2 linked regions of the Stappia indica genome follow. The protein of the gene in region 2 interacts with the protein of the main gene of each other region in a pairwise test. Links are inferred from orthologs where the notes say so. Each region holds a gene or a part of one and is shown on either strand. Other genes may lie near its edges. The genes, in order: leuS and ligA.

Region 1 (15,734 bases), 1.1 Mb from region 2 along the record:
TGGTCGCCTCGAACGCCGCCCGTCTTGCCGCCATCGAGGCGGGCGAGCAGGTGGTGGTCGGCGTCAATCGCTTCACGGAGAGCGAGCCCTCGCCGCTCGCCACCGGCGAGGACGGCGGCATCCTGACCGTGCCCGAGCATGTGGAGGCGGACGCCGTCGCCACGCTCAAGGCCTGGCGCGAGGCGCGCGACGAAGGCGCCGCGGCGGGCGCCATCGCCGCGCTGAAGCAGGCGGCGAGCGAGGGCACCAACATCATGGAGCCGTCGATTGCGGCGGCGAAGGCCGGCGTCACCACCGGCGAATGGGGCGCGGCGCTGCGCGAGGTGTTCGGCGAATACCGGGCGCCGACCGGCGTCGGCAAGGCGGCGCGCGCCGATGCGCAGGACCTTGCCCCGGTGCGGGCAGCGGTGGAGAGCGTGTCGGCGAAGCTCGGCCGCCGGCTGAAGTTCCTGGTCGGCAAGCCCGGCCTCGACGGCCATTCCAACGGCGCCGAACAGATCGCCGTACGCGCCCGCGACTGCGGCATGGAAGTCGTCTACGAGGGCATCCGCCTGACCCCGGCGCAGATCGTCAACGCCGCGCTGGAAGAGGACGTCCATGTCATCGGCCTGTCGATCCTGTCCGGCTCGCACCTTGCCCTGGTGCGCGACGTGATGGACCGGCTGCGCGCGTCCGGCATCGACGATATCCCGGTGGTCGTCGGCGGCATCATTCCCGAGGAAGACGCCGCCAGTCTGCGGGCGATGGGCGTTGCCGCCGTCTACACGCCGAAGAACTTCCAGCTCACCGACATCATGAAGGAAGTGGTGGAGATCGTCGGCTCACGCGCCGAAGCGGCTGCGTGAGGGGTCTGGGACCGGAACGCCCCTGCGGTTAAGCCTGTCTGCACTATTTGCAACCGCACGCAAGGGGTGTAGCGCTACACGTCTTGCGCGCATCGCTCCGGCACGGCATGAAGGAAGGAGTTCGCTCCACCATCAGACCGCCATGCCCTTGCGAGACAACCAGAAGACCCGTCGCCCACGCCTCGCTCTGCCGCCCCGCACGGTGGCCGCCCTCAGCCTTGCCGCCCTGCTGCTGGCAGCGGCATGCGATGATCCGCGATTTCCTGCCTACTTTCGGTATGCGGTGGATGTGAAAGTCGACGGCGCGCCGGTCACTATTGAGCGGGTGGTGAAATGCGCGGGAACCCGTTCGTGGGGCACGTCTGCAAACCCGGGAGGCTGGACCCACCACAGCTACGTCAATCCTCCTGCAATCGGTGCCAAGGTTCCCGGCAGTGATGCAGCCGTCTATGTCCGCGTGCCGTTGGCGTGTACCTGGGCAGCCAGTCCTGAAGATGCGCAGCAGCGGCCCCCACCTCTCGTCCCTGGCGACGTCGTGCCTGTGCTCTGGACCAGCAACTGGCGGCGCCTGGAGCAGATTGAATACTATTCGACCCGTCCAAGTCTTGCGGGACAGGACAGTCATGTGGAGTTTGTTCGCGTTCAGCCGCTGGAACGGGCGGACAAAAAGGCATTCGAGATGTCTGAGGTGCGAGCCGCTAGGGAAAGTCCCGATCTGCGCTCCGTGGCCCGAGTTCGAGCGAAAGGACACGACGAACCCATCTCCGCCCCCTCGTGGCTGGACCCTGATCGACCTAAGACACCCGCACCCGGTATGACTTGCTTTGCCGCCCTATCCCTGGACCGTGACAACTGGGACCAATGGCCGGCGTTGAAGCCGTGGGTGGACAGCCTCCCAAATGATGGACGATTTTACGAAGTCCGCCCCGCATTGGGAGATGTCGCCACCAGTCTGAACTTTGAAGGAGGGTTCTTCGCTGCGCAAAGTTTGCACAGGACATCTTTGAGAGCAGAAGTCACCTCGGGAGAAGGCGCGCAACGGGCACTACACCTGTATAATTCCATGCACCCCATAGTTCCTAGCAGGGGCGGTGCATATATCGACAAGTCAAGGAAAGGGATCTCAAGTTGCTCATTCAATTTATGGCACTATGATAGATCCTACGAATACCATGTGAAACAGCCAGCCGGCAAGCGAGAAAATCACGAGCGCATTGAAATATACTCAGACGCGAAGAGATTTGAACTAATGATCGCACCTGATAGAGAGTCAGTAATGCTTATTTTTCAATTTGGGCCAATTTACTCTGATTTGGATGAGCCTGTTGCCATGGACACCATTGACTGACAGTGCGTCATAAAGACAGGAGTTCGCTCTACCGTCAGGCCGTCATGCCCTTGCGAGACAACCAGAAGACCCGACGCCCACGCCTCGCTCTGCCGCCCCGCACGGTGGCCGCCCTGAGCCTTGCCGCCGTGCTGCTTGGCACGGCGTGCACGCAAGACGATCCGCGATATCCTGCCTATTTTCGGTATGCGGTGGATGTGAAAGTCGACGGCGTGCCCGTCACCATCGAGCGAGTGGTGAAATGCACCGGAACCCGTTCGTGGAACACGTCTGCGGATCCAGGCGGCTGGAGCGGCCAAGTTTACGCCAACCCTCCGGTGATAGGCGCCAAGATTCCCGGCAGCGACGCGGCGGTGTATGTACAGACGCCTGACGCGTGCCGCTGGGCTGCCGAATACGAAGGCGACGCATGGAAGAACCCACCGCTCCAGCCCGGCGATCTCGTACCCGTGCTGTGGACCGACAACTGGCAGCGGCTGGAGCAGATCGAGTACTATCTGACCCGCTCAAGTCTTGCCGGTGAAGACAGCCATGTAGAGTTTGTCCGCATTCAGCCGATGACCCGAACGGACAAGAAAGCGTTCAAGGCTTCCGAAAAACGGGCAGCGACAGAAAGTCCGGATCTGCGCCCTTTTGCGAGTGTCAAAGCGAAAGGTGTTGAGAGCCGAGTGACGGACACTGAACGAACACGGTCGGACCGACCAGAGGAGCCCGCGCGCAAAACCATGTGCCAATCTGCATTGGTGCTTGGTCGCGGCGATTGGGGCCGTTGGCCCGAACTCGCCCCCTGGGTAGAAGGCTTGCCGGATGATCACAGATTCCATCCAATCAAGCCGGTATTTGGGAATGTGGCCTGGGACGTCTATCGGAATGGCGGGTTTAGTGAAGCGGAAAGTTTGATCACCTCGGGAGCGCTCCTCAAGCGAGAACAGACGCGATCGATAACCAATGTCGCCCGGAACCTAGCAATACAAATGCACCCGCTGTCTTATGATTCCTCTGGTGTTTTTATAGATAATAAGCGCAAAGGGCTCATGTCCTGCGTCTTCCAGGCGCGGCGCCCTGAAAGGACTTATTTCAGTGCGCGAGATAAGAGGCGCAATACCTTGCCAAAAAACACTGATGAAAAGATATATATTGCTGACGATTATGATCATCGTGGAATGAGTGTAATGAAGAAGGAAGGCGCAATATTTTATATATTGTCATTTAATCCGTTCCTTGGTCAGCCTAATTCAAATGAGCCTGTCGCCATGGACACCATTGACTGACAACGCGGGCGGAGCAGCCTCTGTTACCCGCCCCGCGTTAGCGCAATTCCGCACGCCTAGCGCGTGCGGTGGCCTTCGAGCCAGCGCTGCCACTGGCGCCGCGTGCCGTGGAAGGCGTTGCGGTCGACATTGCCCTTGATGCCGTCGACGCGGCCTTCGGCCGTATACTGCCAGAACACCCAGTCGCGGCGGTCTTCGTAGCGGCGGTCGGGATGTGCGGCGACCGAGCGCAGCCAGAAATCGAAGCCGCGCTTCGCCCCGACCAGCCGGTCGCGGTGGAAGTCGACGGAGGAATAGATCACCGGCCGCTTGCCGTAATGGCGCTCCACCGCCTGCAGGAACAGGTTCATGTCGTGCAGGACCTGCTCGCGGCCCGGTCGCTCCCGGCACGACGAATGGCCGTTCCATTCCATATCGAGCACCGGCGGCAGCGCTTCCGGGTCGACCGGCACGTTGGCGATGAACCAGGCGATCTGATCCTCCACCGGACGGCAGAAGAAATAGAAGTGATAGGCGCCGCGCCGCACGCCGGCAGCCTTGGCCTGCACCCAGTTGTCCATGAACTTCGGGTCGAGATAGTCGCCGCCTTCGGTCGCCTTGATCCAGGCGAACTCCGTGCCGGCCCGCTTCACCCGGTGCCAGTCGATATCGCCCTGGTAGCGCGCCACGTCGATGCCGTGAATGGGATAGTCCTGCGGCTTCGGATCTTCGAAATCGAACGCCGCGCAGGAAGCCACAAAAAGGGTACAGAACAGGATCAGCACGCGCGCAATCATCGCTCTCTCTTCGGTCCAAAGCCCCCTTTCAACCGGGACTGGACACTATGACCAAAGCGTTAAGGAAGCGCTTAGCAATCGAGCGAAGCGAAAATGAGATGAGGCCGAACGCCGGTCGCCCGAACCTGAAGTTCGCCGCGTTTCGCGGCATGCTTTGAACGAACTTCAGGTTCACCAGAGGCGACCGGCAAACCTATGTTTCCAGAGCGGTTTTCGAATTTGAACTACGCTCTGGGAGCGCGCCCGAGGTCAGGCTTGTTCACATTCGCCGCTCTGGCGGTCCGGCCTCACAAGATCGTGATCCGGAGGGCCCGAAAGCCTCAGCCGAGCTGAGGAATGCGCAGCACCTGGCCCGGGTAGATCTTGTCCGGGTCCGACAGCATCGGCTTGTTGGCCTCGAAGATCGCGGTGTACTTGGAACCGTCGCCGTAAGCCTTCTTGGCAACGGCCCACAGCGTGTCGCCCTTCTCCACCGTGTGGAAGCCGGCTTCCGGCGCGCTGTCCGCGACCGCGATCTCCTCTTCGACCTTGGCGACGCCCAGCACGTTGCCGGCGGCCAGGATCAGCTTCTCGCGCGCCTCCTGCGTGGGAGCTGCGCCGGCGATCTTCACCGTGTCGCCGGACACCTCGACCTTGACGTCGCCGTCGAGACCGAGCGCGGCCACTTCCTTCTCGATCGCCGCGGCCGCATCGGCCTCGGGCTCGTCGCTGCCCCACAGGGACTTGCCCGCATCCTTCACGAAATCAAAAAAGCCCATGTGACGGCTCCCCTTGTCCTGCCTCGGCGCGGCTCCTGCCGCGCTTTCTCACATGACGCGGCTCCTGCCGCGCCACTCAAACGACGCGGCCCATGATGCCGCGCCTTTCGACACCAGTGTCGGATGCAGTCATTACCGCCCGCAAGCGCCAATTCATGTGACACGCAGCACAGAAATCCGCCTCGCGCCCGAAAGCCCGGCCTTGCACGCCGGGTCCGCAACTGGCAATCAGGCAGGACGCCTCTCAGGCTCGCCCTTTCCTGCCCAGATCCGGATCGCCCATGACCGACCGCCTGACCATCGCCACCTGGAACATCAACTCGGTGCGGCTGCGCCTGCCGATCGTCGAGAAGCTGATCCTCGACCATGCGCCGGACGTGATCTGCCTGCAGGAAACCAAGTGCGCCGACGGCAACTTCCCGCTCTCCGCCTTCCGCAAGCTCGGCTACGAGCATATCGCGATCAAGGGCCAGAAGGGCTATCACGGCGTCGCGACGATCTCCCGCCGCCCCTTCCTCGACGAGGAGCGGATCGACTACTGCACCAAGGGCGACAGCCGGCATCTTGCGACCGGCATCCCCTTTGCCGGCGACCGCTTCACGCTGCAGAATTTCTACGTGCCGGCAGGCGGCGACGAGCCGGACCCGGAGATCAACGACAAGTTCGCCCACAAGCTCGCCTTCCTCGACGAGATGGCCGACCGCTTCGCCTCGATGGCCGGCAATGCCATGGTCGTCGGCGATCTCAACGTCGCGCCCTACGAGCATGACGTGTGGTCGCACAAGCAGCTCTTGAAGATCGTCAGCCACACGCCCATCGAATGCGAAAAGCTGGAGGCGGTGCGCACCGCCGCAGGGCTCACCGACGTGATGCGCGCCTTCGTGCCGCTGGAGGAAAAGCTCTACACCTGGTGGAGCTACCGGGCGAAGGACTGGTCGGCCGCCGACAAGGGCCGCCGGCTCGACCATGTGTGGGCGAACCCGGCCCTGGCCGGCCAGGCGGTCTCCATGCAGGTGCTGCGCGATGCCCGCGGCTGGCAGCAGCCGTCCGACCACGCGCCGGTGCTGGTGCGGCTGGAGGCTTGAAGCCGCCTCCAGCCTCCTCGGAGCGCCTTGCCCTTACGGGCGGATGATCACCTTGCCCTGGACCTTGCGGTCGGCAAGCTCGCGCAAGGCCTTCGCCGTTTCCTCGATCGGATAGACCGCATGCAGGTGCGGCCTGATCCGCCCCTCGCGCATCCAGGCGAGCAACTGCTCCATATTGTCGCGATGCGCTTCCGGCTCGCGCACGATGGCATCGCCCCAGAACACGCCGAGCACGTCGCAGCCCTTCAGCATGACCAGGTTGAGCGGCAGCTTCGGGATCTCGCCTGCAGCAAAGCCGATGACCAGATAGCGGCCGCGCCAGCCGGTGGCCCGCAGCGCAGCCTCCGAAAGATCGCCGCCGACCGGGTCGTAGACCACATCGACGCCGCAACCGTCGGTCAGCTGCTTCAGCCGCGTCTTCAGGTCTTCTTCCGCGTAGTTGACCAGCACGTCGGCGCCGTGGGCGCGGGCCAGTTCCAGCTTTTCCGCGCTGGAAGCGCAGGCGATCACCCGCGCGCCCATCGCCTTGGCGATCTCCACCGCGGCAAGGCCGACGCCCCCCGAGGCGCCGAGCACGGCAACGGTCTCGCCCGGCTCCAGATGCGCCCGGTCGCGAAAGGCATGCAGCGAGGTGCCGTAGGTGACCGACAGTCCGGCCGCCGCCTCATCAGTGATCTCATCCGGCAGGGCGACCAGGTCGTCCTCGCTGGTGATCACCGCGCCGCGCACCGCGCCCCAGCGCACATAGCCCATCACCCGGTCGCCCGGCTCGAAGGCCTCGATCCCCTCGCCCGTCTCCAGCACCCGGCCGGCGAACTCGGCGCCCGGCGAGAACGGCAGCTCCGGGCGGAACTGGTACTTGCCCTCGATGATCAGCGTATCGAAGAAGTTGAGCGCCGCAGCGCTCACCTCCACCAGCACCTCTCCCGGCCCGGGCGATGGCATCTCGATGTCCCGCAGGACAAGGTCCTCGGGCGCGCCGAGGCGTTCGCACAACACAGCTTTCACACACGTTTCCCCCAATGTTTCCCCAAGGTTCGCCTAGCACGGGATCAAGGTCCGGGAAAGCCGCGAAGCTCGTCAATCTTGTCAGGGCGCCGCCCAGCCGCTATCTCCGGACACCTGCGGTTGCCCGCAGGGTTGCGGGCACAACGACAAGGAGGTCGCAAGGACCATGCGCGGTTATTTCGCCGTCGGGGCGGAAGGCATTTCGAAGCAGATGAACCTGGGCAACCTGATGCGCTCGGCGCATGCCTTCGGGGCGAGCTTCTTCTTCACCGTCGATGCCGACAAGCGGATCCGCAAGGCTCCCGCGTCCGATACCTCCAAGAGCACCGGCCATCTGCCTCTGTTCCACTGGCCCTCGATCGAGGAGATGGACCTGCCGCAGGGCTGCCAGCTGGTCGGCGTCGAGCTGACCGACGAGGCGGTCGACCTGCCGAGTTTCATGCACCCGCTGCAGGCGGCCTATATCCTCGGCCCCGAGCGCGGCTCGCTCTCGCCACAGATGCAGGCGGCCTGCCAGCACATCATCAAGATCCCGACGAAGTTCTGCCTGAACATCGCGATTGCCGGTGCCATCGTGCTCTACGACCGCCACCGGGTGCACGGGCAATATGCCGCACGCCCGCTGACCGCCGGCGGCCCGAAAACTCCGCGCCCGGCACACAAGCATGGCGGCCCGATCATGCGCACGGGGCGCAAGATCCCGGGCCTGCCCGGCTGAGACGGAAGACAGCAGAAAAGATGAGGGCTCAGCGCCGGGCGCGCGAGCGCGCCACCCGGCCGAGCGTCAGCAGCACGTCGCCGACCAGCGCCTCGGCCAGCGCCGGCGACTTGCGCGCCGCCGCCACCGCATCCGCCAACCGCTCGCCCGCCTTGGCAAGGTCCTCTCCCGACCACAGCGACAGCTGGCGCGAGACGAGATCCCGGCGCTTGTAGAAGACCGGCGGGCGCGCCTGCTCGACCACGCGGGCCGGCGGCACGCCGCGGTCGACCTCCGCCCGTGCCCGGGCGAGAAACTGGAAGTGGCGCAGGGCCGCCGAGGCGATCATGTCCGCGCGCTGGCCGCTGGCCGACAGGCGCTCCAGCCCGTGGTCGAGCTTGCCGAGATCGCCGAGCGCAGCCGCATCGATCAGCTCGTCGACGGCAAAGGCCGAGGCATCGCCGATCACCGCCTCGACATCGGCAAGATCGATCCGCTCGCGGCCATGGGCATAGAGACAGAGCTTGCGCACCTCGCCGCGGCTCGCCAGCCGGTCGGCGCCGAGCAGGCCCATCAGCGCCTGCCGTGCCTCGCGGCTGATCGCAAGGCGGGCCTCGCGCAATTCGCCGTCGATGACCCGCTCCAGATCGCGCGCCTCGTCGCCGTAGCAGGGGATCGCCACCGCCTTGCGGTCGCGCTCGAACTTGCCCCGCAGGCCGGTGCCCTTCTTCAGGTCGCCCGCCTCGATGACCACCAGCGCGCTTTCCGCGCGCTGCTCGCCGAACAGCGGATCGACGGCCGGCGTCAGGTTCTTGCCCGCCCCGTCGCGCAGCCACACCACCCGGCGGCCGCCGAACAGCGGCACGGTGGAGGCCTCGTCGATCAGCCGCGCCGGGTCCGAGACCACCTCGCCGGCATCGAGACGAACGAGCGAGAACGGATCATCGACGCCACCGGATGCACGCGTCACCAGCGCCTGGGCACGCTCCGACACGAGCCCGGTATCGGGCCCGAACACGAGGATCAGGGAGACGTCGGCCGGGGGATCGGCGATGAAACGGTCGATCTCGCCGGCCTTGAGCGCCACCATCGCGGATCAGCCGCGGGACGCGAAGAAGCCGGCAAGCCGCGTCTGGATGTCGCCGGCGACCGTCTTCGCCGCCCGGTCCTCCGCATCGCGCTCGGCGCGCAGGTTGGCGAAGCGCTGGCTGGAGAAGTCGAAGGAGGCGGAGCCGAAGGCGCGGCCCGTGGTCACCGTGCGGCCGGTGCCGATCTCGCTCAGCACATAGGTCGCATTGACCGTCACCGTGTAGGCCGACGGCACGTCGGCGAGCCGCTCGACGCCGACCTCGTTGAGCGGCCGGTCGATCAGGATCCGCAGCCGGTAGCGCGGCTCGCCGGCCTCGCGGCCGCGGCGGAAGCCGAAGATCAGCTCGTTGCGCAGCACCTGTCCGACCCGGTCGAGATCCTCGCTCGAGGCGGTCTCCACCGTATCGATGTCGATGGCCGCAAGCTCGGTGGTCACGGCCGGCGTCGATCCGCCCACGCCGCCGATCGTGCCGTAGAGCGGGCGCACCTGGCAGGCACCGGCCAACAGCGCCGCCCCCATGACGAGAACGGTCAGCGCCCGCCGGCGGGTGGGTTGCTGCGGTTGCGGATGGTCACACGACGACATTCACGATCCTCTGCGGAACCACGATGATCTTGCGGGCGGGCTTGCCGTCCAGCGCACGCTGCACGGCGTCGAGCTGCAGGGTAGCCGCTTCGACCTCCTCTTTGGAAGCCTCGCGTGAGACGACGAGGTCGGCGCGCTTCTTGCCGTTGACCTGCACCGGCAGGGTGACTGTCGCCTCGACCAGGAGGTCGGCCTCGATTTCCGGCCAGCCGTGCGTCGCCAGCATGCCCTCGCGGCCGAGCGCATTCCAGCATTCCTCGGCCAGATGCGGAGCCATCGGCGCCATCATCTGCACCAGGAAGCCGGCCGCCTCGCGCTGCGCGAAACGCATGTCGTCGCCCTCGGCCCCGCCCTGCGCGGCGCGCGACAAGGTGTTGACCAGCTCGTAGATGCGGGCGACGGCCCGGTTGAACGACAGGGCCTCGATATCGGCCGAAACCGCCTGGCAGGCCTTGTGGGTGGCGCGGCGAAGGGCGGTTGCCGCCTCCCCGAACGCCTCCGGGCGCGCCGTCTGCGGCACGCTCTCGCCGATCTCGCAGATCAGCCGCCACACGCGCTGCATGAAGCGCCAGGCGCCCTGCACCCCGTCCTCGGTCCACTGCACGTCGCGCTCGGGCGGGCTGTCGGACAGCATGAACCAGCGGGCCGTGTCAGCGCCGTAGGTCTCGATGATGTCGGTCGGGTCGACGGTGTTCTTCTTCGACTTCGACATCTTCTCGATGGAGCCGATGGCGACCTTCTCGCCGGTCTCCAGCAGGAATGCCTGGCGCTCCTCGCCGTCGCCTTCGATGCGCACCTCGGCCGGCGAGACCCAGCCGCCACCCGGCGCCTTGTAGGTCTCGTGCGTCACCATGCCCTGCGTGAACAGGCCGCGGAACGGCTCCTTGACGCTGAGGTGACCGGTCACGCTCATCGCCCGGGCGAAGAAGCGCGAATAGAGCAGGTGCAGGATCGCGTGCTCGATGCCGCCGATATACTGGTCGACCGGCAGCCACGCATCGGCGACGGCCTTGTCGGTCGGCGTCTTGGCGCGCGGATCGGTGAAGCGGGCGAAATACCACGAGGAATCGACGAACGTGTCCATCGTGTCCGTCTCGCGCCGCGCCGGCTTGCCGCAGGTCGGGCAGGCAACGTTGCGCCAGGTCGGGTGACGGTCGAGCGGGTTGCCCGGCTTGTCGAAGTCGATGTCGTCGGGCAGCTGCACCGGCAGGTCGGCGACCGGCACCGGCACCACGCCGCACTCGTCGCAGTGGATGACCGGGATCGGGCAGCCCCAGTAGCGCTGGCGCGAGATGCCCCAGTCGCGCAGGCGGTAATTGACCTGGCGCTGCGCCTGCGGCGCCCCGTCCAGCGTCTCCGCCTCGAGCCGCGCGGCGACCGCTTCCTTGGCATCCGTGATCGACAGGCCGTCCATGAAGGCGGAATTGTAGATCGTGCCGTCGTCGGTATAGGCCTCGTCGCGGATCTCGAACGTCTCCGGGTCCGCCCCGCTCGGCAGCACCACCGGGCGCACCGGCAGATGATACTTGCGGGCGAAGTCGAGGTCGCGCTGGTCATGCGCCGGGCAGGCGAAGATCGCGCCGGTGCCGTAGTCCATCAGGATGAAGTTGGCGATGTAGACCGGCAGCGTGATCGAGGGATCGAGCGGATGGACGACCGTCAGCCCGGTGTCGACGCCGATCTTCTCCGCCGTCTCGACGGCCTCTGCCGACGTGCCGATGCGCCGGCACTCCTCGACGAAGGCCGCGATCTTCGGATCGTTCTCGGCGAGCTTGCGCGAGATCGGATGGTCCGGCGACAGGCCCATGAAGGACGCGCCGAACAGCGTGTCCGGCCGGGTGGTGAAGATCTCCAGCGACGTGTCGCCGGTCGGCGCGGGCGTCGAGAAGGCGAAGCGCACGCGCAGGCCCTCGGACCGGCCGATCCAGTTCTTCTGCATCAGGCGGACCTTGTCCGGCCAGCGGTCCAGCGTATCGAGCGCCGACAGCAGCTCTTCCGACCAGTCGGAGATCTTGAAGAACCACTGGGTCAGCTCGCGCTGCTCGACCAGGGCGCCGGAGCGCCAGCCGCGCCCGTCGATCACCTGCTCGTTGGCCAGCACGGTCATGTCGACCGGGTCCCAGTTGACCTTGGAATTCTTGCGATAGGCGAGACCCGCCTGCAGGAAGTCCAGGAACAGGTGCTGCTGCTGGGTGTAATACTCGACGTCGCAGGTCGCGAACTCGCGCTCCCAGTCGAGCGACAGGCCCATGATCTTCAGCTGGCCGCGCATCGTCGCGATGTTCTGGTAGGTCCAGTCGCGCGGGTGGACCTTGTTCTGCATGGCGGCGTTTTCGGCCGGCATGCCGAAGGCGTCCCAGCCCATCGGATGCAGCACGTTGAAGCCGCGCGCCCGCTTGTAGCGGGCCACGACATCGCCCATGGCGTAGTTGCGCACGTGGCCCATGTGGATGCGCCCCGACGGATAGGGGAACATCTCGAGCACGTAATACTTCGGCCGGGGATCCTCGTTGCGGGTGGCAAAAACCTTCGCCTCGTCCCAGACCTTCTGCCAGCGGCTTTCCGCTTCGCGGGCGTTATAGCGCTCCGTCGCCATGATCTCGTGTGCTTCGCTCGTTTCAGTGAAAAGAAATGATGTGGCGCGACTGTCACCAGAAATCGCCGGCCCGGTCAACCTGCAAGGGCGGCCCCGCGCGCCTCTCCCCTCCAGGACTTGCATTCGCGCCGCGCCCGTCGCATGTCCATGGCAGGAACCCGAACGCCAAAGCACGAAGAGGCAGCACGATGTCCCCGCACGCCGCAGAACCGACCCGAACGGATGCCGCCGGCCGGATCGCCGGGATCCGCGACCGGATCGCGGCCGCCGAGCAGGATGGCGCGCGCGAGGCAGGCTCCGTGACGCTGATCGCCGTCAGCAAGACCTTCGACGCAGATGCCATCCGCCCGGTGATCGCGGCCGGCCAGCGCGTCTTCGGCGAGAACCGGGTGCAGGAGGCGCAAGGCAAGTGGCCGGCGCTGCGCGCGGAATTTCCCGATATCGAGCTGCACCTGATCGGGCCGCTCCAGTCGAACAAGGCGAAGGATGCCGTCGCCCTGTTCGACGTGATCCACACGCTCGACCGTGAGAAGATCGCCCGCGCGCTGGCCGCCGAGTGCGCCGAGCAGCAGCGGCAGTTGCGGTTCTTCATCCAGGTGAACACCGGCGAGGAGCCGCAAAAGGCCGGCATCGCCCCTCGCGAGACCGACGATTTCGTCGCCTTCTGCCGGGATGAGCTGCACCTCCCGCTGCTCGGCCTGATGTGCATTCCCCCGGTCGACGATACGCCGGGACCGCATTTCGCGCTGCTGCGCAAGATCGCGGAGCGCAACGGCCTTTCCGGCCTGTCGATGGGCATGTCCTCGGACTTCGAAAGCGCCGTGCGCGTCGGCGCCACCCATGTGCGCGTCGGCTCGGCGATCTTCGGCTCGCGCGACTACCCGTGAGCCGGCCTGCCGCGCATGCGGCGTTTTGCGCGGGCATGCCGCGCTTGCGGCGTTTTGCAAGGGAATGCGCCAGCTCCCTTGACTTTCGGCGGCGTTTGCGCCTATTTCCCCGTCAACTCCGAAAGAGTGACGACAGTACGATCCGCCGCCCGGGACCCGCAAAGGTATAAAGAGATCCCGGAGGTTCACACCCGACAGCGCGATGCGCCCTCGGGTGCCACACCGCTTTGCGGATCGCGCTCCGTCCCGCACGGGGGACACGGAAGCAGCGACAGCCGCTGCCTCGAAAGGGTTTAAGGAGACGGCATGTTCGAAAGTCTGTCAGATCGCCTCAGTGGCATTCTCGACAAGCTGACGCGGCGCGGTGCGCTGTCGGAGGCCGATGTCTCCGAGGCGCTGCGCGAGGTCCGGCGTGCCCTGATCGAGGCGGACGTCGCGCTGCCCGTGGTCAAGTCGTTCACCGACAAGGTGCGGGCCCGGGCCATCGGCCAGGAAGTCCTCAAGTCGGTCACGCCGGGCCAGCAGGTCGTCAAGATCGTCCACGACCAGCTCGTCGAGATGCTGGGCGGCGCCGGCGAGCCGATCGACCTCAACGCGGCCGCGCCTTTCGCCATCATGATGGTCGGCCTGCAGGGCTCGGGCAAGACCACCTCGACCGCCAAGATCGCCCTGCGGCTGACGAAGAACGAGCGCCGCAAGGTGTTGATGGCCTCGCTCGACACCCGCCGCCCGGCGGCGCAGGAGCAGCTGAAGGTCCTCGGCGAGCAGACCGGCATCGACACGCTGCCGATCGTCGCCGGCCAGACGCCGGTGCAGATCGCCTCGCGCGCCATGACCGCGGCGCGGCTCGGCGGCTACGACATCGTCATGCTCGACACCGCCGGCCGCACGCATATCGACGAGCCGCTGATGGTCGAGATGGCCGAGATCAAGGCGGCTGCCGATCCGCACGAGATCCTGCTCGTCGCCGACAGCCTGACCGGTCAGGACGCCGTCAATCTCGCGACCTCCTTCGACGAGCGCGTCGGCATCACCGGCATCGTGCTGACCCGCATGGACGGCGACGGCCGCGGCGGCGCGGCCCTGTCCATGCGCGCGGTCACCGGCAAGCCGGTCAAGCTGGTCGGCACCGGCGAGAAGTCCGACGCGCTGGAGGAATTCCACCCGGCGCGCATCGCCGACCGCATTCTCGGCATGGGCGACATCGTGTCGCTGGTGGAGAAGGCGGCCCGCGAGCTCGACCAGGAAAAGGCGGCCAAGATGGCCGCCCGCATGCAGAAGGGCAATTTCGACCTCGAGGACCTTGCCGAGCAGCTTCGCCAGATGGAGAAGCTCGGCGGCATGTCCGGGATCATGGGCATGATGCCCGGCGTCGGAAAGATGAAGAAGCAGCTCGATGCGGCCAATATCGACGACCGCGTGATCAAGCGCCAGGTCGCGATCATCCAGTCGATGACCCCGCAGGAGCGCCGCAAGCCCGACCTTCTCAAGGCCAGCCGCAAGAAGCGCATCGCCACCGGCTCCGGCGTCGACGTCGCCGATGTCAACAAGCTGCTGAAGATGCACCGGCAGATGGCCGACATGATGAAGCAGATGGGCAAGGGCAAGGGGCTGCTCGGCAAGATGATGGGCGGCATGGGCATGCCCGGCGGCGGCATGCCGAACATCGACCCGAAGGAACTGGAGCGCATGGCCCAGTCCGGTCAGCTGCCCGGACAGCTTCCGGGTCAGATGCCGAGCCTGCCCGGCGGGCTTGGCGGTTTGGGTGGCCTGGGCGGCCTCGGCGGACTGGGCGGGGCAAAGCTGCCCGGCGGTCTCGGCGGCCTTCCGGGTCTGGGACGGGGGAAGAAGAAATGACCGACAGCGCCGAGGAGATCCTTGCGCCGGCGTCCGCCGCGATGGACGAGCTGCTGCGCCTGCGCGGCTCCATCGACAACATCGACGCCGCACTCGTTCACATGCTTGCGGAGCGCTTCAAGTGCACGCAGAAGGTCGGCCTGCTCAAGGCCACCCACAGTCTTCCGCCCGCCGATCCGGCGCGCGAGGAACGGCAGATCGCGCGGCTGCGCGCGCTTGCCCGGGACGCCAATCTCGATCCCGATTTCGCGGAAAAGTTCCTGAACTTCATCGTCAAGGAAGTGATCCGTCACCACGAAGCCATTCGCCGCTGATCCCGGCGTCGCACTGAAGTACTAAAGGAGACTACCATGGCCCTGAAAATTCGTCTTGCCCGCGGCGGCGCCAAGAAGCGTCCGTTCTACCGCATCGTCGTTGCCGACGTCCGCTCGCCGCGCGACGGCCGCTTCATCGAGAAGGTCGGCCTCTACAACCCGATGCTGCCGAAGGACCATGCCGACCGCATCGTCCTCGACATGGAGCGCATCCAGCACTGGATGAGCCATGGCGCCCTGCCGACCGACCGCGTCCTGCGTTTCCTCGACGCGGCCGGCGTGATGAGCCGCGAAGCCCGCAGCAACCCGAAGAAGGCCGAGCCGGGCACCAAGGCCAAGGAGCGCGCCGAGGCCAAGCGTCAGGCAGCCGAAGAGGCCGCTGCGGCCGCAGCCGAGGCGGCTGGCGGCGGCGAGGAAGCTGCTGCCGAGTAATCGGCGCGCTGCCTTCATGCACCTTCAGGACCCGCGCCGCATCGGTGCGGGTCCGCCGGGCCCTCCGCTAGGGACGGGTTTCGGCACGAGGTCCGCGCACCCTTTCCGGGTCCGGCCTCGGCGCATACGTATCGGGGACATCCGCCCCGCCTCCCCCGCCAGGAGCACTGCCGCGTGAGCGAGGA
Region 2 (15,445 bases):
CATCGCCCGCTCGCCGCCCTCGATGGCGGCCGGCGGCGTCACCAGCTCCAGATTCTCGATCCGGATGCCGTGGCTGCCGTCGCGATAGTAGCCCGGCTCGTTGGAGACGATCATCCCCGGTTCCAGCGGCGCATGGCCGGTCTTGGCGATGCGCTGCGGCCCCTCATGCACCGACAGATAGGAGCCGACGCCATGGCCCGTGCCATGGTCGAAGTCGAGACCCGCCTTCCACAGGGCGATACGGGCGAGCGCATCGATCTGCGCGCCGCTGGTGCCGACCGGGAACCGCGCCGTGGCGATAGCGATGTGCCCCTTCAGCACCAGCGTGAAATGGCGCTTCTGGTCCTGCGGCACCTCGCCCACGGCAACGGTGCGGGTGATGTCGGTGGTGCCGTCCTCGTATTGGGCGCCGGAATCGATCAGGAACAGACTGTTTGCCGGGATCGGCAGATTGCTGCCCCGGTCGACCCGGTAATGGCAGATCGCGGCATTGGGACCGGCTGCCGAAATGCTGTCGAAGGAGATTTCCTTCAGCTTGCCGGTCTCGGCCCGGAACGCCTCCAGCCGCTCGGCAACGGCGATCTCGTCGAGCCCGCCGGCAGCCGCCGCTCCGTCCAGCCAGCTCAGGAAGCGGGCAAAGGCCGCCCCGTCGCGCAGATGCGCGGCGCGCGCCCCGGCGATCTCGGCCGCGTTCTTCACCGCCTTGGCCTTGGTCACCGGATCCGCGCCATGCTTCACCTTGCCGCCGGCGGCGAGCACCGCGCTCGCCAGCGCATCGCCCGCCCAGTCGGGATCGACCAGCACCGTTGCGCCCGCCGCTCCGAGCGCACCGAGCGCGCCCGTCAACCCGCCCGGCTCGCCAATGTCGGCCAGCGCCTCCAGATGGTCGCGCGAGGCATTGGTGAGTTTGCGGGCGTCGATGAAGATCTGCGGGCGCCCCTCGTGCGGCAGGATGGCGAAGGACAGCGGCAGGGGTGTGTGCGACACGTCGCTGCCGCGAATGTTGAACAGCCAGGCGATGGAGTCGGGCTGGGTCAGCACGAAGGCATCGCCCCCGGCGCGGCGCACCTCCGCGGCCATCCGCGCGATCTTTGCTTCCGCCGCCTCGCCGGCAAATTCTTGTCCGTGCACGCGCACCTGGCCGAGCGGCGGCTCGGGCCGGTCCTCCCACACCGCATCGAGCGGATTGCCGTCCACCGCCACAAGCTCCGCTCCGGCCCTGGCGCAGGCCTCGGCAAGCCGCTTGGCACCGTTCACCGTGTGCAGCATCGGGTCGTAGCCGAGCTTCTGGCCCGGCTGCAGCTTGTCCGCCAGCCACTCGGACGGCGGCGTCTCGATCAGGTGCATCGGATGGAAAACGCCGGTGTCCACCTGCTCGCGCACCTGGATCGTGTAGCGCCCGTCGACGAAGATCGCGGCCTCGCCAGCCAGCACCACGGCCATGCCGGCCGATCCGGCAAAGCCGGTCAGCCAGGACAGCCGCGCGTCGCTGGGCGGCACATATTCGCCCTGATGCGCGTCGGCGCGCGGGATGAGGAAACCGTCGAGGCCCCTGCGGGCCAGCTCGCGCCGCAGCGCCGCGCAACGCGCGGAACCGACGGACGGGTCGATGACATTGTCGAAGGACTGGAACATGCGACGACGCTAGCGCCAAAGCCGGCGGCGCGAAAGGGCGTTGAGTGCACGCCCGGGCCGCTTTTGCACATGCGGAAGGCAGGCTTTCGCCGAGGATTTCGGCATCTGCTCTGCTGCATTGCAAAATAATGAATTCGCACATGCAGCAATCGCAGCACTGCCATGCACTTATGGCGCTTTTCGCATGGCCCGGCACTCCCCATACTCTGTCTCGAGAGTTTGAGGGAGGAAGCTCTATCTAGAGACCTCGAACCGGAGATAAGACCATGGCCATTGCCACCACGACCACCACCGCCATCTCGGGCGTATCGCGCAGCTCTTCCAAGAGCGTGTTCCGCAAGGCGCTCGACTCGATGATCACCGCTCGTGAGCGTCAGGCTCGCCGCTATGTGAACGGCTACCTTCTGTCGCTCGACGACGCCACGCTCGCCGCCTACGGCTACGATCGTGCCGATCTGGAGCGCAACAGCTCGCTGACCTCCGCGTTCTGATACGCTGGTCACAGAGTTTCATTGAAAACGGGCCCGGCGGTTCCTCCGCCGGGCCCGTTTCTCGTTGTGCATCGGGATTTGGCAGGGCGTCAGCCCTCGTGGCGACCGCGCACCAGCGTCAGCGTCAGCCAGCCGTCGCGGTTCTGCCGGCGCACCAGGTGGAACCCTTGCAGGCCATAGGCGAACAGGATGCGCGGACCGTCCTCCACGCGCAGGCCCGACAGGACCAGCGTCGCCGAGCGGGTCATGCGCGCCGAAAGACCGGCAGCCATGCGCATCAGGGGCCGGGCGAGGATATTCGCCACCACCAGATCGAAAGGACCGGCCTCCGCGAAGATGCGGCTGTCGACGCCGGCCGCCGTCGCCGTGCGCACCAGGTTGCCGGCGAGATTGTGGACCGCATTGGCGCGCGCGGTGATCGTCGCCACCGGGTCGATGTCTGTCGCCAGCACCGGCTGGCGGGACAGCCGCGCCATGGCGATGGCCAGGACGCCGGTACCGGTGCCCAGATCCAGCATCCGCTCATAGGACCGGCGGGTCAGCAGCCGGTCGATCTCGATCAGGCAGCCCGCGGTCGTCCCGTGATGGCCGGTGCCGAAGGCGAGCGCGGCCTCGATCTCGATGGAAATGCCGGCGAGCGGACGCTTCGCGCGGTCGTGCGAGCCGTGGATGAAGAAACGGCCCGCCTGCACCGGCGACAGGCCTTCCAGGCTCTTCTCCACCCAGTTGATGTCTTCCAGTTCCACCGCCTCGACCGGCGCGGCAAAGGCATCCGCGCCCAGCCGGTCCTTGACCAGCTCGGCGGCTTCCCCCTCGCTCATGTCGAACAGCAGGATCTCGGCGGTCCAGTCCCGCCCGTCCGCCGACGCTTCGAAGACCGTCACCGGATTGCCGTCGTCCTCGAAGTCGCGCGACAGCAGCTCGTAGATGCGCTTCGCCTCGATCTCGGGGGCGGTGATGCGGACGCGGATGGTGGACATGATCTCTCCGGAGACAGGAAACGGCGCACGCCCTATAGCGCCCGAAAGCAGGGGGCATCAATCGCATTCGCGCTGGATGGGGAAACGCGCGCCGCTCAGTGCCGCTCGACGAAGCTGTCGAGCACCTTCTTGCGCCCCGCCTTGTCGAACTGGACTGTCAGCTTGTTGCCCTCGATGCCGACGATCTCGCCATAGCCGAACTTCAGGTGGAACACCCGCTCGCCCATGTCGAACGCCGACGGCGCATCGGACACCGACTTGGCGACCAACTCGCCCTCGATCATCCGCGGGCCTCCGGACTGCCCGCCCGACTGCCTGCCGCCGGCCGATCCCATCCGCCCGGCGAACCCGCCGCTGCTGGAGCTACCCTGTGCCTGCGAACGCTGCGCCCGCTGCCAGCCCGGCGTCGAGTAGCTCGACTTGAAGGGATCGCGCGTGTCGAAGCGGCTGGCGCCGTATCCCCCGCCGCCATAGCCGCCGTAATTGCTCGACGGCTCGACCACATCGACGTGATCGGCCGGCAATTCGTCGAGGAAGCGCGAGGGGATGGAGCTCTGCCACATGCCGTGGATGCGCCGGTTGGAGGCGAACCAGATCTTCGCCCGCCGCCGCGCCCTCGTGATGCCCACATAGGCGAGCCGGCGCTCTTCCTCCAGCCCCGCGCGGCCGCTCTCGTCGAGCGCGCGCTGATGCGGGAAGAGGCCCTCCTCCAAGCCGGGGAGGAACACCGTGTCGAACTCCAGGCCCTTGGCCGAGTGCAGCGTCATGATCGACACCGCGTCGTTGTTGCCGTCCGCGTCCCGGTCCATGACCAGCGCGACATGCTCCAGGAACCCGGCGAGCGATTCGTACTCGTCCATCGAGCGGACGAGCTCCTTCAGGTTGTCGAGCCGGCCCGGCGCTTCCGCCGAGCGGTCGTTGCGCCACATCTCGGTGTAGCCGCTCTCGTCGAGGATGATCTCGGCCAGCTCCGTATGCGACATAGCCGGCACCAGGTCGCGCCAGCGGTCGAAATCGGCCAGCAGCATGCGCAGCGTCGTGCGCGCCTTCGGCTTCAGTTCCTCGGTCTGGCACAGGTCCGAAGCCGCCTGCATGAGCGGGATGCGGTTCGCCCGCGCATAGGCATGAACCAGCTTCAGGCTGGCCTCGCCGAGGCCGCGCTTGGGCGTGTTGACGATGCGCTCGAAGGCGAGATCGTCGGCCGGCTGCACGACGCAGCGGAAATAGGCCATCGCATCGCGGATCTCCATGCGCTCGTAGAAGCGCGGGCCGCCGACCACCCGGTAGTTGACGCCGAGCGTGACGAACCGATCCTCGAACTCGCGCATCTGGAACGACGCGCGCACCAGGATCGCCATGCTCTCGAGGCTGTGCCCCTTGGACTGCAGCGACTCGATCTCGTCGCCGATGGCGCGGGCCTCTTCCTCGGAGTCCCAGGCGGCGGCGACGCTGACGCGCAGTTCCTCGCCGTCCGGGTCCACCACATCGGTGAACAGCGTCTTGCCCAGGCGCCCCTCGTTATGGGCGATCAGATGCGAGGCGGCGGCCAGGATATGGCTGGTCGAGCGGTAGTTGCGCTCCAGCCGGATCACCTTGGCGCCGGGAAAGTCGTGGTCGAAGCGCAGGATGTTGTCGACCTCGGCCCCGCGCCAGCCGTAGATCGACTGATCGTCGTCGCCGACGCAGCAGATGTTGCGGTTGCCCTGCGCCAGCAGCCGCAGGAACAGGTACTGCGCGATGTTGGTGTCCTGGTACTCGTCCACCAGCATGAAGCGGAAGCGGTTCTGGTACTCGCCCAGCACGTCCGGATTGTTGCGGAACAGCGTGATCACATGCAGCAGCAGGTCGCCGAAATCGGCGGCATTGAGGATCGACAGCCGCTCCTGATACTGCTCGTAGAGCGCCCGGCCCTTGCCGTTGCCGAAGGAGCGCGCCTCGCCCTCCGGCACCTGGTCGGGCGTCAGGCCGCGGTTCTTCCAGCCATCCAACTGGCTGGCGAAGGCGCGCGCCGTCCAGCGCTTGTCGTCCAGCCCCTCCGCCTGGATGATCTGCTTGATCAGGCGGATCTGGTCGTCGGTATCGAGGATCGAGAATCCGGATTTCAGGCCGACCAGCTCGGCGTGCCGGCGCAGGATCTTGACGCAGATCGAGTGGAACGTGCCGAGCCACGGCATGCCTTCCGCGCTGTCGCCGATCAGCCGCTCGATCCGCTCCTTCATCTCGCGGGCGGCCTTGTTGGTGAAGGTCACCGCCAGGATCTGGCTCGGAAAGGCCCGCCGCGTCGCCAGGATATGGCCGATGCGCGTGGTCAGGACGCGGGTCTTGCCCGTTCCCGCCCCCGCCAGCACCAGGACCGGGCCGTCCAGCGTCTCGACCGCCTCGCGCTGCTCCGGGTTCAGCCCGTCGAGATAGGAGCCGGGTTCGGGCGTCCGCGGCCCGAGCGCTGCACGCGCGCGCGCGGCAATGCCGCTGCCGCCGCCCGGCCGCTCCAGACCGCCGCCCCGCGCGTCATGCTCCGCCTGCCCCGGTGCGGAGCCTTGGGGGAACTGTCGGGTATCGGCAGGATGATTGGCCATGCGGGAGAGTGTCTCGACGGGTCTGGGTCACGGATCTGACATCGCGCGGACCGTTGGCACCCGCGATTCTGTTCTCTCTTTGGACCATATATAGCAGCTTGTCCCGTCAATTGGAGGGGCGCAATTGCTCGCGCCCCTCCCTCTTGGCTTTTGACGCCTTTGTTATTCGAAAAACGATCAGGCCGCGACGAGCGCCACCAGTGCCGGCGCGGGCTGCTCGAAGCGCAGCGTGTAGCGCCCGCCCTCGCCCCCGGCGACGATGGCCGCAAGCACCTGCCCGTCTGCGAGCTGCAGCTTGACGGCCTGCCGGAGCTCCAGCCGGGCCGAGGCGGAAACGGCGGCCTGATGCACATCCGCCTCGTCCACCCGCGCCCGGTAGCGACGCCCCAGCGCGGTGACGACGACCGCCTCGCGCATTTGCGCATGCACCTGCGCGCGCCGTGCCGCAAGATCGACCGCGATGTCGGCGAGGAAGGTCTCCACCTCGCCGGCGAGTTGCTGCGTCACCTCGGCAAGGCTGGAGGACACCGCGCTGACATTGCCGGCAAACTGCGCGGTGCGCTCGATCGCCGAGGTCACCGAGGTGACGTTGTCCGCCACCGCATCGGTGCCGTCCGAGGCGGCGATGACGGAGTTGGCGATCTCCTGCGTTGCCGCGCGCTGCTCCTCCACCGCGCCGGCGATGGTGGTTGTCAGCTCGCGGATATTGGCCATCACACCGGCGATCTCTCCGATCGAGCCGACCGCGCCGCGCGTCGAGGCCTGGATGCCGGTGACCTGCGCGGCGATGTCTTCCGTCGCCTTGGCGGTCTGGCCGGCAAGGTTCTTCACTTCCGCCGCGACGACGGCAAAGCCCTTGCCCGCCTCGCCGGCGCGCGCCGCCTCGATCGTGGCATTGAGCGCCAGCAGGTTGGTCTGTTCGGCGATGTCGCGGATCAGGTTGACCACCGAACCGATCTGCTCGGCCGCCTGCGAAAGCGAAGCGACATCGGCGTTGGTCAGTTGCGCCCGTTCGGCGGCCGAGGCCATCAGGTCGCTTGCCTTGGAGGTCTGCTCGGCGATCTCGCGGATCGAGGCGGACAGTTCCTCCGCCGCCGCCGCGACCACCTGGATATTGCCGGAGGCCGTCTGGGTGGCATGGCTCGCGGCGGACGCGTCGCACGCAGCTCCGCTTGCGCCTTCCTCCAGCGTCTCGGCCGAGGAGCGCATGTCGCCGGCCTTGGCCCCTGCCGTCGACAGCGTCGACGAGACGCTGCTGCGGAAGCCCGCGATCATCGTCTCGATGGCCGACTGCCGGTCCCGTTCGCGCAGGCGTTCCTCCTGCAGGCTGTGTTCCAGCTCGATGCGCTCGATGGCATTCTCGCGGAAGATCTCCACCGCCCCCGCCATCGCGCCGATCTCGTCCCGGCGCGCGACGCTCGTCACCTCGACGCCCGTGTCGTTGGCCGCAAGCCGGCGCATGACGCCGACCAGCTCCGCCAGCGGCGGCACGATGGAGCGGTAGACGCCGGCGAAGATCACCGCCATGACGACGACCAGCCCGGCAACGAGCCCGAGCTGCCAGAGGAAGGCGCGCTGGCCGTCCGCCGCCCGCTGCGAGGCTGCAACGAAGATCTGTCCGGCAACCTCGTCCTCCACCTCTTTCAGCAGGTCGATGCGCGCCGTGCTGACCGCGAACCACTTCGCTCCGCTGACCGCGGACACGTCCCCGCCGAACGGCGCGGAGACGGCGATCTGCCTCAGCCCGTCGATCTCCTTGGCGGCCGCGCCGGACAGAGCGGTTTCGTAAGCGGAGAGCATCTGCGGCGACGCGTAGCGGCGAAAGGTCTCGAGCGAGGCCTCCTGCATGGCGCCGAGGCGAATGAAATTGCGGTAGACGGCCTCGCCGAAGCTCCCCGAACCGAAGCCGACGGCGCCGGTGGCGCGCTCGAGGCCCGCTCGCTCCTTCGCCTGCAGCAGCGCAATATACGCAAGGACCGGGCGCAGCGTGTCGCCAGCGCTGATGAGCGTCGGCATGCCGCCGACCATGTCGAGCAGGTTGCCGATGACGGGCGTGTAATAGGCGCCGACGTCGGAGCTCTCCAGCCGCAGCGCGTCGATATCCGCGCGCACCCGCGAAAGGTCCTGAAGCGTCTTCGCCGCCGCGTCGCGGGCGCGAGTGAACCCGTCGGTCTCGATCCGGCCCGTCGCCTCGCCGATGCGGGCGAGATAGCGCGCGATCGCAGCGTCGGTCGCCTGGCGCTGGCCGGCGATCCCGTCGGCAAACGAGACGCCCTTCGACCCCACGAAGCCGGAAGACATCCCGCGCTCCTTCTGAAGCTGATGCACGGCCTCGGAAATCACCGGCGCAATGTCCAGCACCTCGGCGACGAAGCGTTCCTCGCGCACCTGCGCAAACCGCCCCGAAAGCTCGATGAAACTGACGAGCAGCAGACCGAGAAGCGGAAGGGCGCCGAGCAGAATGAGCCGCAAACCGATAGACCGGTTCACAAATCCAGAAAACATGTTCCACTCTCCAAATATCGAACGAAAGCTCATTTGAGAGCGATAGTCGATATTTGGAGTTGAAACTTTGTTACAGATACAAGACGAGATCGAATGAAGAGCAGAAAAACCGAATAAAAATCAAGATTACGTACTCGTACCTATGGATCTTATACTTAAGTCAATTTGACGCAGGTCAGCCTCCCGCCATCTCGATCCAGGCATCCTCGTCGATGACGTCGAGGCCCAGTTCCTCGGCTTTCTTCAGCTTGGAGCCGGCGCCGGGACCGGCGATCACGAGGTCGGTCTTCTTCGACACCGAGCCGGAAACTTTCGCCCCCATCGCCTCGGCGCGCGCCTTGGCCTCGTCGCGGCTCATCTTCTCCAGCGTGCCGGTGAAGACCAGCGTCTTGCCGGCGACCGGGCTGGCGCTCGCCTCCACCCGCTCCATCGACTGCGGCCGGATCTGCGCCAGCAGCGCGTCGAGTGCCCCGCGGTTGTGGTCCTCGGCGAAGAACTCGACCACCGCCCGTGCCACCGTCTCGCCGATGCCGTCGATGTCCATCAGTTCGGCGAAGGCATCGGAGGCGGGATCGGCCGCCGCCTGCATCGCCGTGCGGAAGGTCTCCCAGTCGAGATAGTGGCGGGCCAGCAGCTTGGCGTTGCCCTCGCCGACATGGCGGATGCCGAGCGCGAAGATCACCCGGTTGAGCGACATCTCGCGCCGCGCGTCGATGGCAGCGAAGAGGTTGGCAGCGCTCGTCTCGCCCCAGCCGTCGCGGTTCCTCAGCTTGATCAGCGGCGAGGCGGCATCCCGCTCCGCCAGCGTGAAGATGTCGGCCGGCTGGCGGATGCCGCCCTCCTCCATCGGCAAATCAAAGAAGAACTCCACCTGCTTGTCGCCCAGCCCCTCGATGTCGAGTGCGTGGCGCGAGACGAAATGCTTCAGCTTTTCCTTGGCCTGCGCCGGGCAGATCAGCCCGCCGGTGCAGCGGCGCACGGCGTCGATGCGCCCGCTCGAGGCATTGACGTCCCGCACCGCGTGGCTGCCGCAGGCGGGGCACGTGGTCGGGAAGGCAAAGGGCTCGGCATCCGCGGGGCGCTTGTCGAGGTCGACATCGACGATCTGCGGAATGACGTCGCCGGCGCGCTGGATCTGCACCGTATCGCCGACCCGGATGTCCTTGCCGCCGCGGATCGGCTCGCCATCCTGGCCGATGCCCTTGATGTAGTCCTCGTTGTGCAGCGTCGCATTGGAGACGACGACGCCGCCCACCGTCACCGGCTCCAGCTTGGCGACCGGGGTCAGCGCGCCGGTACGCCCGACCTGGATCTCGATGCCGCGCAGCACGGTGAAGGCCTTCTCGGCCGGGAACTTGTGGGCGATCGCCCAGCGGGGCGCGCGCGAGACGAAGCCGAGGCGCGACTGCAGGTCGAGCCGGTCGACCTTATAGACCATGCCGTCGATGTCGTAGCCGAGCAGCGCCCGCTCCTCCTCGATGCCGTGATAGGCGGCAAGGATCTCTTCCACAGTCTCGCAGCGGACCATGCGGGCATTGATCGAAAAGCCCCACTCGCCGAGCAGCTGCACCATCTCGTATTGGGTGGCGCGCGGCACCTCGCTCATCTCGCCCCAGGCATAGGCGAAGAAGCGCAGCGGCCGCGCGCGCGTCACTTCCGGGTTGAGCTGGCGCAGGGAGCCCGCCGCCGCGTTGCGCGGATTGGCGAAGACCTTGCCGCCCTGCTCCTCCATCCGCGCATTGAGCGCGCGGAAATCCTCGTGGCGCATATAGACCTCGCCGCGCACCTCGACGATATCGGGCGCAGTATCCGGCAGGCGCTGGGGAATGTCCTCGATGGTCAGGGCGTTCTGCGTCACGTTCTCGCCGACCGTGCCGTCGCCGCGCGTTGCCGCGCTCACCAGGCGGCGCTTCTCGTAGCGCAGCGACAGCGACAGCCCGTCGATCTTCGGCTCGGCCGTCACCGCGATCGCCCCCATCAGCGGATCGAGCTTCAGGAAGCGGCGGATGCGGCCGAAGAAATCGCGCACGTCCTCGTCGGCAAAGGCATTGTCCAGCGACAGCATCGGGATCGCATGGGTAACCTTGCCGAAGCCTTCGGACGGCGCAGCTCCGACGCGCAGCGACGGGCTGTCGGAGCGCACGAGATCGGGAAACCGCGCCTCGATGGCATCGTTGCGCCGCTTCAGCGCATCGTAGTCGGCATCGGAAATGACCGGCGCGTCCTCGCCATGATAGCGCCGGTCGTGACCCGCGATCTCCTCGGCCAGCCGTTCCAGCTCCAGCGCGGCCTCTTCCAGGGTCAGGTCTTCGACGGCGCGGGACGAGAGATCGTTATCGGACATGGGATCGCATCTTGCTGGCATCGGATATCGCGGAGCGGAAACGAGTGTTCGCCTCCCTCCTGGCGAGGGAGTATGGCGCCGCGGCCGTGCAAGGCAAAGGGCGGCGCTGCGGTTTTCCAGCCCTGGTTCGGCCGCTTAACCGCGCGGGGCGTCGGCCAGCAGCCGGTCGGCAGCCGCGCGGGCCTCGTCGGTGATCGTGGCGCCGGCCAGCATCCGTGCGATCTCCTCGCGCCGGTGGTCGACGTCGATCCGCTTCACCCGCGTCGCGACACGGTCCGCGCCGGCATCTTCCTTCAGGATGAGGAAATGCCCACCCGCCTTCGCCGCCACCTGCGGCGCATGTGTGACGGTCAGCACCTGCACCTTGCCCGCCAGCCGCGCCAGCCGGCTGCCGATGGCCTCCGCCACCGCACCGCCGACGCCCGTGTCGATCTCGTCGAAGACCAGCGTCGGTGCCGAGCCCTTGTCGGCCAAAGACACTTTCAGCGCCAGCAGGAAGCGCGAGAGCTCGCCGCCCGAGGCGACCTTCATCATCGGCCCCGGCCGCGTGCCCGGATTGGTCTGCACCCAGAACTCGGCCGTGTCGACGCCCTCGCGGGAGCGGGCTTGCGGGTCGCTCTCCAGGTTCACGATGAAGCGCGCGCGCTCGAGCTTGAGATCCGGCAGCTCGCGGCAGACCGCCTCCTCCAGCGCCTTGGCCGCCGCTTGCCGCCGCTTGGTCAGGGCTGCCGCCTTCGCATCATAGGCGCTGCGTGCCGCCTCGGCTGCCGAGGCCAGGCCGGCAAGCGCCTCCTCGCCGGCATCGAGCGCGGCAAGATCGGCCTCGAACCGCTCGCGCAGGGCCGGCAGGTCGTCGACCTGCACCTGGAACTTGCGCGCCGCCCCGCGTAAGGAGAACAGCCGCTCCTCGGTCGCCTCCAGCGCGCGCGGATCGAATTCCGTCTCGCGCACGGCCGCTTCGAGGCCCGCACGCGCGTCTTCCAGCCGGTCCAGCGCCTCGGCGAGGAAGCCGACCGGACCCGACAGCAACTCGGGGGCCTGCTCGGCCTTGCGCTCCAGCCGCCGCCACAGCGAGGCGATCTCGGTAATGGGAGAGGCCGTGCCGTTGAGCAGGTCGAAGGATTCGCCGAGGTCCCCGGCGATCTTCTCCACCTGCATCATCGACTGGCGGAGGTCGGCAAGCTCGGTTTCCTCGCCGACGACCGGCGCAAGCTTCGACAGTTCCTCGGCGGAGGCGCGCAGGTAGTCGGCCTCGCGCCGCGCCGCCTCGATCCGCTCCTCCTGTTCGGCAAGCGCGCGCGCTGCCTTGCGCATCGCCGCATGGGCGCTGGCGACCGCCGCGCACTCGGCCTCGCAGCCGCCGAAGGAATCGAGCAGCCGCCGGTGTTCGGCCGAATCGGTATAGGCCCGCGCCTCGTTCTGTCCGTGGATCTCGACCAGCAGTCCGCCTGCCTGCCGCAGCAGGGCAACGCTCACCGGCGCGTCGTTGATGAAGGCGCGGCTGCGGCCGTCCTCGGCCTGCACCCGGCGCAGGATGACGTCGCCGTCGGCCTCCAGGTCGTTCTCGCGCAGCAAGGCGCGCACCGGATGGGCCATCGGCACGTCGAAGGCGGCCGTCACCTGGCCCTGCGCCTGGCCGTGGCGCACGAGCCCGGCATCGCCGCGCCCGCCGAGCGCCAGGCTCAGGGCATCGAGCAGGATGGACTTGCCCGCGCCCGTCTCGCCGGTGAGCACCGACATGCCGGCGCCGAAGGCAAGATCGAGCCGGTCGATCAGGACGATATCTCGAATGGCAAGCGCAGCGAGCATGCGAGCGGGTGACCGGGTCGGACTGGACATGTGCGGCGAAGCGCACGGGAAACCGCATCAGGTGTAGCTGGAGGCACCCGGTGGCCGCAACGGCAAACTGGCACCGGTCGCCGGCAGGCCGGCAAGAGAGCATCTCTCTCGCGGCCTCTTGCGGGGCGGCAGGCGCGCTGCCGCCGGCGCGGATGCTGGTGTGGTGAAGACGAGCTTCAGATTGGGATGACTAGAGCGAAACGCTGTTGAAAGCGCGGCTGATCCAGCTGCCCGAATCCTCGCTCGGGCTGTAACCGCCGGTCTTCAGCAGGCTGAAGGCATCCTTGTACCACTGGCTGTCCGGGAAGTTGTGGCCGAGCACGGCGGCCGCGGTCTGGGCCTCGTTGACCACGCCGAGCGCATAGTAGCTCTCGGTCAGGCGGAACAGCGCTTCCTCGATATGGCGGGTGGTCTGGTAGTTGGTGACGACGACCTTGAAGCGGTTGATCGCCGCGATCTGGTGGTTCCGCTTCAGGTAGTAGCGGCCCACTTCCATTTCCTTGCCCGCCAGCTGGTCCTGCGCGGCGCGGACCTTGGCCGCGGCATCAGTGGCATATTCGGAATCGGGGAAGCGCTGGAGCAGTTCGCCATAGGCGGCGAGCGCCCGCTGGGTCATCTCCTGGTCGCGCGTCACGTCCGGGATCTGCTTGTGATAGGACTGGCCGATGATGTAGAGCGCATAGGCGCTGTCTTCGCTGCCCGGATACAGCGTCGTGAAACGCTTGGCGGCGGTGATCGCCTCCGGGAACTTGCCCAGAGAATAGTTCAGATAGGCAAGGTTGATCAGGGACTTGCGCGAATACTCGGAATAAGGATGGAGCTTGTCGACTTCCTGGAACTTCAGCCGGGCATCCGACAGCCGTCCCTCGTTGCGCAGCGACAGGCCCTCGTTGAACAGCACCTCCGCCGGGGTGTCGTTGGTGGCGAAGTCCTCGTCGTCCTTGGTCGAGGAACAGGCCGCCAGAGCAACCGCCAGCAGGGCGAGAGATGCGATCCGGGCCTTGCGCAGACCGCCGGTGACGGTTCTCCTCGCCTTGGAACTGGACACTGCCACCATCACGTCGACTCACTCCTCGAACTCGGCGCCGGTTCGGCCCCGTCCGGACAATCCGGACCGACCGGAAGGGGCGCCGCAAGGGCGTCCTGCGTCCCGATCAGCGCGTGTTCTAACGGAAAACACCCGGCCACGTCACGCCATGTGAGGGACATTTGTCGCTTTTTTGTGGCCTGTCGTTTTCGCCAAGGCGGTTTTCCGCCATTGCGAGGCCGGCCAGCGACATGTCCTGCTCAGGAGGCGCCCTGCGCCACGGCCATCATCGGCATGTCCATCAGGGACGGTGCCGGCCGCTCGAACGCGCCTTCGACGATCTCGAAGGCATCCTTGCCGGCGTTCTCGAACAGCTCGACCAGGATCGCGTGGTTCATCCGGTGGCCGCCCTTGTAGGAGCGGTAGAGCCCCAGGAACGGCAGCCCGGCCAGCGCCAGATCGCCGACGGCATCCAGCATCTTGTGGCGCACGAACTCGTCGCGCCAGCGGGTGCCTTCCGGGTTCATCACCTTGCCGTCGGAGATCGCGACGGAATTCTCCAGCGACGAGCCGAGGGCAAAGCCCATCGACCACAGCTTCTTGACGTCCTGCACGGAGCCGAAGGTGCGGGCGCGCGACAGCTCGTCGCGGAAGGTCTCCGGCGAAAGGTCCAGCACCATCGACTGGCGGCCGATCGCCTCAGCCTCGAAGTCGATGGTCACGTCGAAGCGGCAGCCGTCATGCGGGCGCAGCTCGCACCAGGCGCTTCCCTGGTCGACGCGCACGGCCTTCTTGACGCGGATGTAACGGCGCACCGCCTGCTGGCGGCGCAGGCCGACGGTGTCGATGGCGGCGACGAAGGCGTCCGAGCTGCCGTCCATGATCGGCATTTCCGGGCCGTCCATCTCGACGATGGCATTGTCGACGCCAAGGCCCCGCAGCGCGGCCATCAGGTGCTCGACGGTGGCGACGCCGCCGGCCTTCGGATCGCCGAGGACGGTGCAAAGGGCGGTGGCGGACACGGCGCGCCAATGCGCGGGGAACTCGACCTCGGAGCCGGTCTGCGGGTTGCGGTTGGTGAAGACGATGCCCGTGCCCGGATCGGCCGGCTGCAGCGTCACGTCCGCCCGGTTGCCGGAATGCACACCGATCCCCTGCAGGGAGACGGCGCCGGCCAAAGTCGTCTGCCGGTCGGAAGAGAGTTTCATCACCAGATCATCCTGTCTGCGAGACCCTGAAAAGCGGATGCGATGGCGAGACCGAAAGGCCTTGAGGCTGACGGGCATCTGCGCGCGAGTCGCGTACCCGTTGAATCGCAGGGTGAACATACAGGCTTGAAGGGAGGGATCAGAAATAAAGCTTTGTTACGATATGTAACGCTTCATTAAAAATGAGAGCTTTGAAAAACTTGGCAAAATCCGCCCGCTCCCCCGAGGGCGGGCGATCCGGTGAGGAGCCGGATCGCCCGTTGAGGGAGTGTCGCGGAAAACCCCGCCGTCAGTTGGCCTGACGACGCAGGAAGGCCGGAATCTCCAGCTGGTCTTCCTCGGACAGGGTCCGGGCCTGCGGGGCCTGGCGACCGGTCAGGTCGAGCTGGCCGGCAGCACCCTGCGCCGCCGGACGGGCCGGGGCCGGACGCATCGCCGGCTGGGCCTGCTGCTGCACCGGACGCTGCTGCGGGGCGGCAGCGCGCGGCTGGGCGGCGGGCGCCGGACGCGGAGCGGGCTGCTGCGGACGCGGGGCCGGGGCCATTTCCGCGGCCGGCACCGCCGGCATGTCGTCCTCTTCCTCGCGGCGGCTCAGGCCGTTGGCCAGGCGGCGAAGCAGGCTCATCGGGCGGCGGTCCTCGCCGTGATGATGCTCCTCTTCCGCCGCACGGGCGTGGACATGGGCGCGCATCTCGCGCTGTGCCACCGGCGGGAAGTCCTCGATCGAGGGCATGCGCGCGGGCTGCGAGACGGTTTCGGCGACCGGCGGGATGTAGGGCTCCACGACAGGCGCATCGGCGACCGGCTCGGCGAGATCCGCCTCGTCCAGGTCGGCCAGCG

What was found.
Region 1: the proteins of ligA (region 2) and leuS interact in binary tests that used the Escherichia coli proteins (3 or more experiments, as listed by UniProt). The link is inferred for Stappia indica from one-to-one orthologs.

The regions. Positions count from the first base shown.
Region 1 is NZ_CP046908.1:2,486,437-2,502,170, forward strand. Bases 9,250-12,459 are described here. They hold leuS (leucine--tRNA ligase), read right to left. Parts: upstream 12,060-12,459; coding sequence 9,450-12,059; downstream 9,250-9,449. Other genes in these bases: lptE (LPS assembly lipoprotein LptE), read right to left, coding at 9,250-9,463; GH266_RS11655 (YggS family pyridoxal phosphate-dependent enzyme), read left to right, coding at 12,248-12,459. Outside these bases: GH266_RS11600 (protein meaA), read left to right, coding at 1-845; GH266_RS11605 (hypothetical protein), read left to right, coding at 988-2,193; GH266_RS11610 (hypothetical protein), read left to right, coding at 2,238-3,464; GH266_RS11615 (glycoside hydrolase family 25 protein), read right to left, coding at 3,521-4,240; peptidoglycan-binding protein LysM, read right to left, coding at 4,561-4,998; GH266_RS11625 (exodeoxyribonuclease III), read left to right, coding at 5,280-6,083; GH266_RS11630 (NADPH:quinone oxidoreductase family protein), read right to left, coding at 6,117-7,091; GH266_RS11635 (RNA methyltransferase), read left to right, coding at 7,258-7,809; holA (DNA polymerase III subunit delta), read right to left, coding at 7,838-8,878; more of lptE, read right to left, coding at 8,885-9,249; more of GH266_RS11655, read left to right, coding at 12,460-12,946; ffh (signal recognition particle protein), read left to right, coding at 13,253-14,803; GH266_RS11665 (chorismate mutase), read left to right, coding at 14,800-15,117; rpsP (30S ribosomal protein S16), read left to right, coding at 15,154-15,549; ribosome maturation factor RimM, read left to right, coding at 15,724-15,734.
Region 2 is NZ_CP046908.1:1,379,014-1,394,458, forward strand. Bases 7,948-10,868 are described here. They hold ligA (NAD-dependent DNA ligase LigA), read right to left. Parts: upstream 10,532-10,868; coding sequence 8,363-10,531; downstream 7,948-8,362. Other genes in these bases: GH266_RS06615 (methyl-accepting chemotaxis protein), read right to left, coding at 7,948-8,187; recN (DNA repair protein RecN), read right to left, coding at 10,667-10,868. Also shown: GH266_RS06595 (aminopeptidase P family protein), read right to left, coding at 1-1,635; GH266_RS06600 (hypothetical protein), read left to right, coding at 1,902-2,126; GH266_RS06605 (50S ribosomal protein L11 methyltransferase), read right to left, coding at 2,216-3,106; GH266_RS06610 (ATP-dependent helicase), read right to left, coding at 3,202-5,682; more of GH266_RS06615, read right to left, coding at 5,860-7,947; more of recN, read right to left, coding at 10,869-12,340; GH266_RS06630 (outer membrane protein assembly factor BamD), read right to left, coding at 12,561-13,427; lpxC (UDP-3-O-acyl-N-acetylglucosamine deacetylase), read right to left, coding at 13,658-14,605; cell division protein FtsZ, read right to left, coding at 14,895-15,445. UniProt on the Escherichia coli protein: DNA ligase that catalyzes the formation of phosphodiester linkages between 5'-phosphoryl and 3'-hydroxyl groups in double-stranded DNA using NAD as a coenzyme and as the energy source for the reaction.